2 regions of the Aeromonas sp. Marseille-Q7275 genome follow, and region 1 is predicted to be linked to the other one. Evidence: riboswitches for the same ligand, from Rfam matches in the RefSeq annotation. Region 1 holds a riboswitch; the other holds the start of a gene.
The links. Region 1 has a riboswitch for thiamine pyrophosphate ahead of thiB (thiamine ABC transporter substrate binding subunit). Riboswitches for the same ligand answer to the same signal wherever they lie in the genome.
Positions count from the first base shown of each region.

Region 2: another riboswitch for thiamine pyrophosphate. It lies ahead of thiC (phosphomethylpyrimidine synthase ThiC); the one in region 1 lies ahead of thiB (thiamine ABC transporter substrate binding subunit).

Region 1 covers NZ_CBCPLW010000017.1:94,457-98,149, forward strand. The annotation lists gene leuD (3-isopropylmalate dehydratase small subunit) at 1-77, shown strand, start outside; gene ACWPWQ_RS16010 (transglutaminase domain-containing protein) at 194-1,123, shown strand; gene ACWPWQ_RS16015 (PilZ domain-containing protein) at 1,228-1,518, opposite strand; TPP riboswitch at 1,610-1,700, shown strand; gene thiB (thiamine ABC transporter substrate binding subunit) at 1,801-2,781, shown strand; gene thiP (thiamine/thiamine pyrophosphate ABC transporter permease) at 2,757-3,693, shown strand, end outside.
Region 2 covers NZ_CBCPLW010000013.1:95,066-98,758, reverse strand. The annotation lists gene thiC (phosphomethylpyrimidine synthase ThiC) at 1-1,824, opposite strand, end outside; TPP riboswitch at 2,091-2,204, opposite strand; gene ACWPWQ_RS13640 (aryl-sulfate sulfotransferase) at 2,292-3,693, shown strand, end outside.

The DNA of each region.
Region 1 (3,693 bases):
TGGATGCCATCGGCCTGACCCTGCAGCACGAAGCCGCCATCAGCGCCTTCGAGGCGAAGCAGCCGAGCTGGATTTGACCCATCAGGTGCCATAAAACGAGTAGAATCAACAGGGAGCCCAGGCTCCCTGTTTTATTGTCAGGCCAGACTACACGCATGGCCGGCCACTTCTGCATGCCCGACGGGACACCTGAATGAAGATGACGATCGCCCTCCCCCTGCTCTGCGGCCTCTGGCTGGCGCTGCCGGTCTGCGCCGGGCAGACCTATTTCAACAGCAACGGCGGCCAGCTCAACGTCGGCTGGCAGGACAGGGATGGCAAGACCCAGCAACTCAGCTACCGGCTGGAGGCGGGCAAGCTGCCGCCGCTCATCGCCTATCGCCCGGCCAGGATGCAGGAGGAGGTGCTGCAGAGCTTGCTGCGGCAGGCGGAGCTTGAATTCCCCGAGGTGCAGTTCTCCCTCTCTCGCCCCAGCCTCGCCCTCAGCCTCAAGAGCCGCAACGCCGACAAGGCCAGGGAAGCCTCGCTATGGGTCAAGCCGGAGCAGGCCAGACTGGAGGCCGAGTGGCTCAAGCGGCACTACTTCCAGCCCTTCACTCCGCCCGATGGCGCCCCCGCCATCAAGCAGGATCATGTGCGCATCGCCCTGGAGAGCCGCGCCGAACTGGCGCCCCTGGCCGAGCAGCTCAAGCAGGAGGGCGCCACGGAGACAGAGGCGCGCCAGAAGACGGTGGCCCATATGCTCGACTTCATCCAGGCCATCCCCTATCAGCTGCTCGACAGCCAGTCGGGGCGCTCTGGCAAGGGCTTTCTGAGCCCGCGCCAGGTGCTGGAGCAGAACCGGGGGGATTGCGACAGCAAGGTGACCCTGATGGCGGCCCTGCTGGCCCAGCGCTTTCCCGAGCTGAAGCAGGCCATGGTGTTCGTGCCGGGCCATGCCCTGCTGGGGGTGGCGCTGCCGGCCGGCCCGGGTCAGGCGACCCTGAGCTGGCAAGGGGAGACCTATCTGCTGCTGGAACCGAGCGGCCCAGCCCAGCTCCCCATGGGCCAGCTCGCCCCCACCAGCAAGACGCTGGTCGACAGCAAGCAGTTGAGCGTCCAACCCGTGCTGGCCAGCAACTGAGCCGCACCCGGAGCGGCGATCCGGGCGGGAAGGCAAGGTTGGCCCGGGCCGAAAATGCATCGACCAGCCGGTGGCTGGTCGATGAAACAGGGTGGCGTGCGAACTCAGGTCAGAGGCAGGAACTCCAGCGCCAGCAAGAGCCCGCCCTCCTCCTCCAGCACCCGCACTATGCGGGCCTGGGCCTCGAAGGGGGGCAGCAGGTTGCTGCTGGTGGCCAGGCTCACCCGGATGGGTTGGGCCAGATCAAACCCGTGTTCGTTCACCTCGACCCCCATGCCATTGGCGCTGAGATCCCGGCAGACTCCCTCAAGCACCTGCTGGTGCTGGAACAGGGTGACAGGGGCGTTGATGACCATGCGCTGGAAGGCACGTCTTTCCTTGGTGCTGGTGATCACTGGGGGCATCCTCCTTGGTGGTGGCTCGCACGGCGCGGCCCGTGAAACATAGTGCTGGCCTCCCCCAAAGAAGGTCAATACAATGCGGTTCGTTGCTCAAACGGGGTGCGGTTTACCGCTGAGATTATACCCGTGAACCTGATCCAGATAATGCTGGCGGAGGAATTTGAGGCATGGCGCGCGTTTTTTGCGCCCTCATCCGCTGGCCCTCACCACAAGAGAGGTGCCATTGATGAGCAGACCCCTGCCCATGGCACCTCAGTACCCACAGGAGTGCCATTGATGAAGACCCTGCTGCTGCTCGCGACCGGCCTGCTCTCTGCCCAGGCATTTGCCGCCGACACCCTCACCGTCTACACCTACGGCTCCTTCGCCGCCGAATGGGGCCCGGGTCCCAAGATCAAGCAGGCCTTCGAGAAGGAGTGCGGCTGTACCCTCAATCTGGTGGCCCTGGAAGACGGTGTCGCCATCCTCAACCGGCTGCGGCTGGAAGGCCAGCACAGCAAGGCAGACCTGGTGCTGGGGCTGGACGATGCCCTGGTCAGCGAGGCCAAGCAGAGCGGCCTGTTCGCCCCCCATCACACCAGACTCGACGCCCTCAAGGTGCCGGGTGGCTGGCAGGATGACACCTTCGTCCCCTATGACTACGGCTACTTCGCCTTCGTCTACGACAAGGACAAACTCAAGCAGCCCCCCAAGAGCCTGAAAGAGCTGGTGGAACGCCAGGATCTCAAGGTGATCTATCAGGATCCCCGCACCTCCACCCCGGGCCAGGGGCTGATGCTCTGGATGAAGTCTGTCTATGGCGATCAGGCCCCCGCCGCCTGGGAACAGCTGGCCAAAAAGACGGTCACCGTCACCAAGGGCTGGTCCGAGGCCTATGGCATGTTCCTCGACGGCGAGGCGGACATGGTGCTCTCCTATACCAGCTCCCCCGCCTATCACCTGATCGCCGAGAACAAGCCCCAGTACCGGGCGGCCGCCTTCGCAGAGGGGCATTACCGTCAGGTGGAAGTGGCCGCCAAGCTGAAAAACGCTGCCCAGGACAAGCTGGCGGACCAGTTCCTGCAGTTCATGGTCAGCCCCGCCTTCCAGCAGGAGATCCCTGCCGGCAACTGGATGTACCCGGTGATCGACCAGCCGCTTCCCAAGGGCTTCGAGCAGATGATCACGGTCGCCAAGCCGCTGAGTTTCACCTCTGATGACGTGGCCGCCAATCGCAAGAACTGGATCCGCGAATGGCTGCAAGCCGTCACCCAGTGAACGCAGGCTCCCGTCCCCTCTGGTGGCTGCCGGGCAGTGCAGCCACCCTGCTGATCCTGCTGTTGTCCCTCGGGCCGCTCGCGGCCCTGCTGTGGCAGGCGGGCACCTTGTCTCCCCGCACCCTGCTGGCCGATCCCTATCTGCGCCATGTGCTGGGCTTCAGCTTAGGACAAGCCCTGCTCTCCACCCTGCTGAGCTTAGGTGTAGCCATCCCGGTGGCCCGTGCCCTGGCGCGGCGCCGCTTCTCCGGCAGGGCCTTGCTGCTCAAGCTGTTCGGCCTCTCCCTGGTGCTGCCCGTCATCATCGCCATCTTCGGCATGGTCGCGGTGCATGGCCGCCAGGGCTGGCTGCCGCAGCTGCTGCGCGCCCTGGGGCTGGATCCCGGCAACTACCTGTACGGCCTGTTCGGCATACTGCTGGCCCATGTGTTCTTCAACATGCCGCTGGCGGCGCGCCTCATACTGCAGAGCATAGAGAGCGTCCCCGAGACCTCCTGGCGCCTCGCCAGCCAGCTCGGCATGCGCTCATCCCACATCTTCCGGCTGCTGGAGTGGCCGCTCATCCGCGGCATACTGCCGGGGCTCGCCAGCCTCATCTTCATGCTCTGCTTCACCAGCTTCACCACAGTGCTGGCGCTGGGCGGCGGCCCCAAGTCCACCACCCTGGAAGTGGCCGTCTATCAGGCTCTTCGCTTTGACTTCGATCTCGCCACCGCGGGCGGACTGGCGCTGGTACAGCTGCTGCTGACCGTCGCCCTGCTCCTGCTGCAACACAGGCTGCAGACCACCCCGGCCAGCCGTCTCACCAGCCGCCGCCCCTGCCTGAGGCCGGATCGCCATCAGCCGGGGACAGGCCTGGTGGATGCCGTGGCGCTCTGCACCGGGCTCGCCATCTTCCTGCCGCCCCTGCTGG
Region 2 (3,693 bases), on a different contig from region 1:
GGCGTAGTCGCGCACGTCCTGGGTGATCTTCATGGAGCAGAACTTGGGGCCGCACATGGAGCAGAAGTGGGCCACCTTGCCGGACTCCTGGGGCAGGGTCTCGTCGTGGTAGGCGCGGGCGGTCTCGGGATCCAGCGCCAGGTTGAACTGATCCTCCCAGCGGAACTCGAAGCGCGCCTTGGACATGGCGTTGTCGCGGATCTGGGCGCCCGGGTGCCCCTTGGCGAGATCCGCGGCGTGGGCGGCGATCTTGTAGGTGATGAGGCCCTGCTTGACGTCCTCCTTGTTCGGCAGCCCCAGGTGCTCCTTGGGGGTGACGTAGCAGAGCATGGCGCAGCCGTACCAGCCGATCATGGCGGCGCCTATGCCGGAGGTGAAGTGATCGTAGCCGGGGGCTATGTCGGTGGTGAGCGGGCCCAGGGTGTAGAAGGGCGCCTCGTGGCAGTGCTCCAGCTGCTCCGTCATGTTGCGCTCTATCATGTGCATGGGCACGTGACCCGGCCCCTCTATCATCACCTGGACGTCGTACTCCCAGGCGATTTTGGTGAGCTCCCCCAGGGTGTGCAGCTCGGCGAACTGGGCCTCGTCGTTGGCGTCATAGACGGAGCCCGGGCGCAGACCGTCACCCAGCGACAGGGCCACGTCATAGGCGGCGCAGATCTCGCAGATCTCGCGGAAATGCTGATAGAGGAAGTTCTCCTTGTGGTGGGAGAGGCACCACTTGGCCATGATGCTGCCGCCACGGGAGACGATGCCGGTGAGGCGCTTGGCGGTCATGGGCACGTAACGCAGCAGCACGCCGGCGTGGATGGTGAAGTAGTCCACCCCCTGCTCGGCCTGCTCCAGCAGGGTGTCGCGGAACAGCTCCCAGGTGAGATCCTCGGCGATGCCGTTGGTCTTCTCCAGGGCCTGGTAGATGGGCACTGTGCCGATGGGCACAGGGCTGTTGCGCAGTATCCACTCCCGGGTCTCGTGGATGTAGCGGCCGGTGGAGAGATCCATGACGGTGTCGGCGCCCCAGCGGGTGGACCACACCAGCTTCTCCACCTCCTCCTCGATGCTGGAGGTGACCGCCGAGTTGCCTATGTTGGCGTTGATCTTCACCAGGAAGTTGCGGCCAATGATCATGGGCTCGGCTTCCGGGTGGTTGATGTTGCTGGGGATGATGGCGCGGCCGGCGGCCACCTCGTCGCGCACGAATTCGGGGGTGATGTTTTCCGGCAGGCGGGCACCAAAGCCCTGACCCGGATGCTGGCGCAGCAGCAGCTCGGAGCGCACCCGCTCGCGACCCATGTTCTCGCGAATGGCGATGAACTCCATCTCCGGGGTGACCATCCCCTGACGGGCATAGTGCAGCTGGGTCACCCATTTGCCCGCCTTGGCGCGGCGCGGTTTAGGCAGATGCTCGAATCGCAGGTGATCCAGCCCCTCGTCGGCGAGGCGCTCCTGAGTGAAGGCGGAGCTGAGATCATCCAGGGCTTCGGTGTCGCCACGCTCCAGCACCCAGTTTTCACGCAGGCGCGGCAGACCGCGGCGCACGTCTATCTCGGCACGCTCGTCCCCATAGGCCCCCGAGGTGTCGTAGACGGGCACGGGATCGTTGGGCTCGAACTGGGGGGCTTCCTTGCTGCCGCCGACCAGGGTGTCGGCCAGGACGATCTCCCGCAGCCCCACCCGGATGTCGGGGCGAGAACCCTGGATGAAGATGCGTCTGGAGTTGGGATGGGCCATGCCCTTGAGATTGTCGATAAAGGCCTGGGCACTGGAGCGCTGCTCCCGGCGGCTGGCGGGCACGGACTTGCTGTTTTCAGAAGAGGTAGACATAGCAAAACTCACATTAACTGGTTGAAGTTATGGGTGTTTGCTTGTCTGGAGTTCGAGGAGAAGTGATGAACTTGCAATCTGGGTGCGCTCTCAAGAGGGAGCGAGCGCGGGATGGATCATCCCTGCTCTGCCGTCCCGCCCCCTTGCGGGGACATTCGCCGCCCTGACGGGCAAGCGGCGGGACGACCTCCCTCCTGTGCGCCAGCCCTTGCCTGGGGGCTCCCCTCAAGGCAAGGGGGAAGTGGCTACTCCCCCGGCGCGGCAACTCGCAAGTTACCCTTGTTTCCCTTCGCAGGTCTTAACCTGATCAGGTTCCACGGATCCCGAATTAACGGTCTCAGCTTTGCGTCGTTCGACGGTCAGCACTCCGACAAGATGGCGCCAGTATATACGGCCTATCTTTTAACTCAACCATGATTTTTTCACTACAATGAATCTTGTTCATTAACATAGGGATGATGTTTATTATGAACCACAAAAAGACACTTATTCTTGGCATGTGCTGCTTCGGCTTATATGGATGCGACAGTAGCAATGACAGCAAGACTCTGGCCGAGCAATCTGCTTATGACCCTGCGACACAGGTTATTGAAGATGATCAGCATACGTCAGTGTTTATTTCGGCATTAAATATGAATGGACTGGATACTGGCAAAATAAAAAACATATCCTTCCGTATAAAGACAAAAGATGGCAATTTTGCCAAGCCTGTCTCTGCCACATATGATTGGAGCTATCTGTCCAACAATGGACTATTTGACGCTACAAATAACAGCATCCAAGTTCCAATATTTGGCCTCTACAGCGACTATCTGAATGAACTCACAATAGACATTCAGTATATCGATGACAGCATCTACTCATTTCAGAAGATGGTCCCCGCGGCCACCTATGTTGATAATGCAGGTATTTATGACAACGTTGGCATCAGTATCAAGCCCACCGCCACACCCAGTTACAGTTATTTTTATTTGAAAAGTAGATTGAAAAATCCCATTATCATGGATATTGATGGTGAAGTTAGGTGGGATGCGGAAACCAAGCGAGATTCCATGGCATCGATATTCATGAACAATATTTTTATTACTGGACGTCCAGTGACGGGATCTAGCGGGGCCACCATAGATATAATTTCACTTTATGGAAAAACTGACTCCACTGTCATCAATGACACAAAAATGGGAAATGATGCATATTTTCACCATAATATAGACCCGGGCAAAAAAGGTATATTGATTGAGCTCGATGGCACAACTGATGGTGCGTTAAAAATAGAGTCATTTTTAAGTGAGATAGACGAATCAGGTAATGTGATTAAAGAGTGGGATCTCGGTAAGATATTCTCTGAATATATGGTGCAGGAGGGGGATGATCCCAGCAACTTTGTCAGAAATGGTGTAGACTGGTTCCACATGAACGCAGCCACCTATGATCCAGCCGATGACACCTTGCTGGTCTCCAGCCGTGAAAACTTCGTGGTAAAACTGGATTACAACACAGGGAAGATCATCTGGTTGCTGGGGGACGAGACCAAGCACTGGTACTCCTACCCTTCTCTCCAAAAGTTGGCCTTGTCACTCTCCTCAGGGCAAGTGCCTATAGGGCAGCATGCAGTTTCGATAAACAAATCAGGAAAATTGATGCTGTTCAACAATGGCCGACGAAGCGGTAATAACCCAACTGGCACGCCAACCGGGATAGATCTCGCAACCAGCCAAGCGGCGATATTCGATATCGATAGCCAAAATAAGACCGGGCAAGTGATATGGAGTTTTGATGACGGTATCTATTCGGATATTTGCTCCAGCATCTACGAAGACAAGATATCCTATAAAGGAGATCTCTTGATCAACTATGCGGCCGCAGATA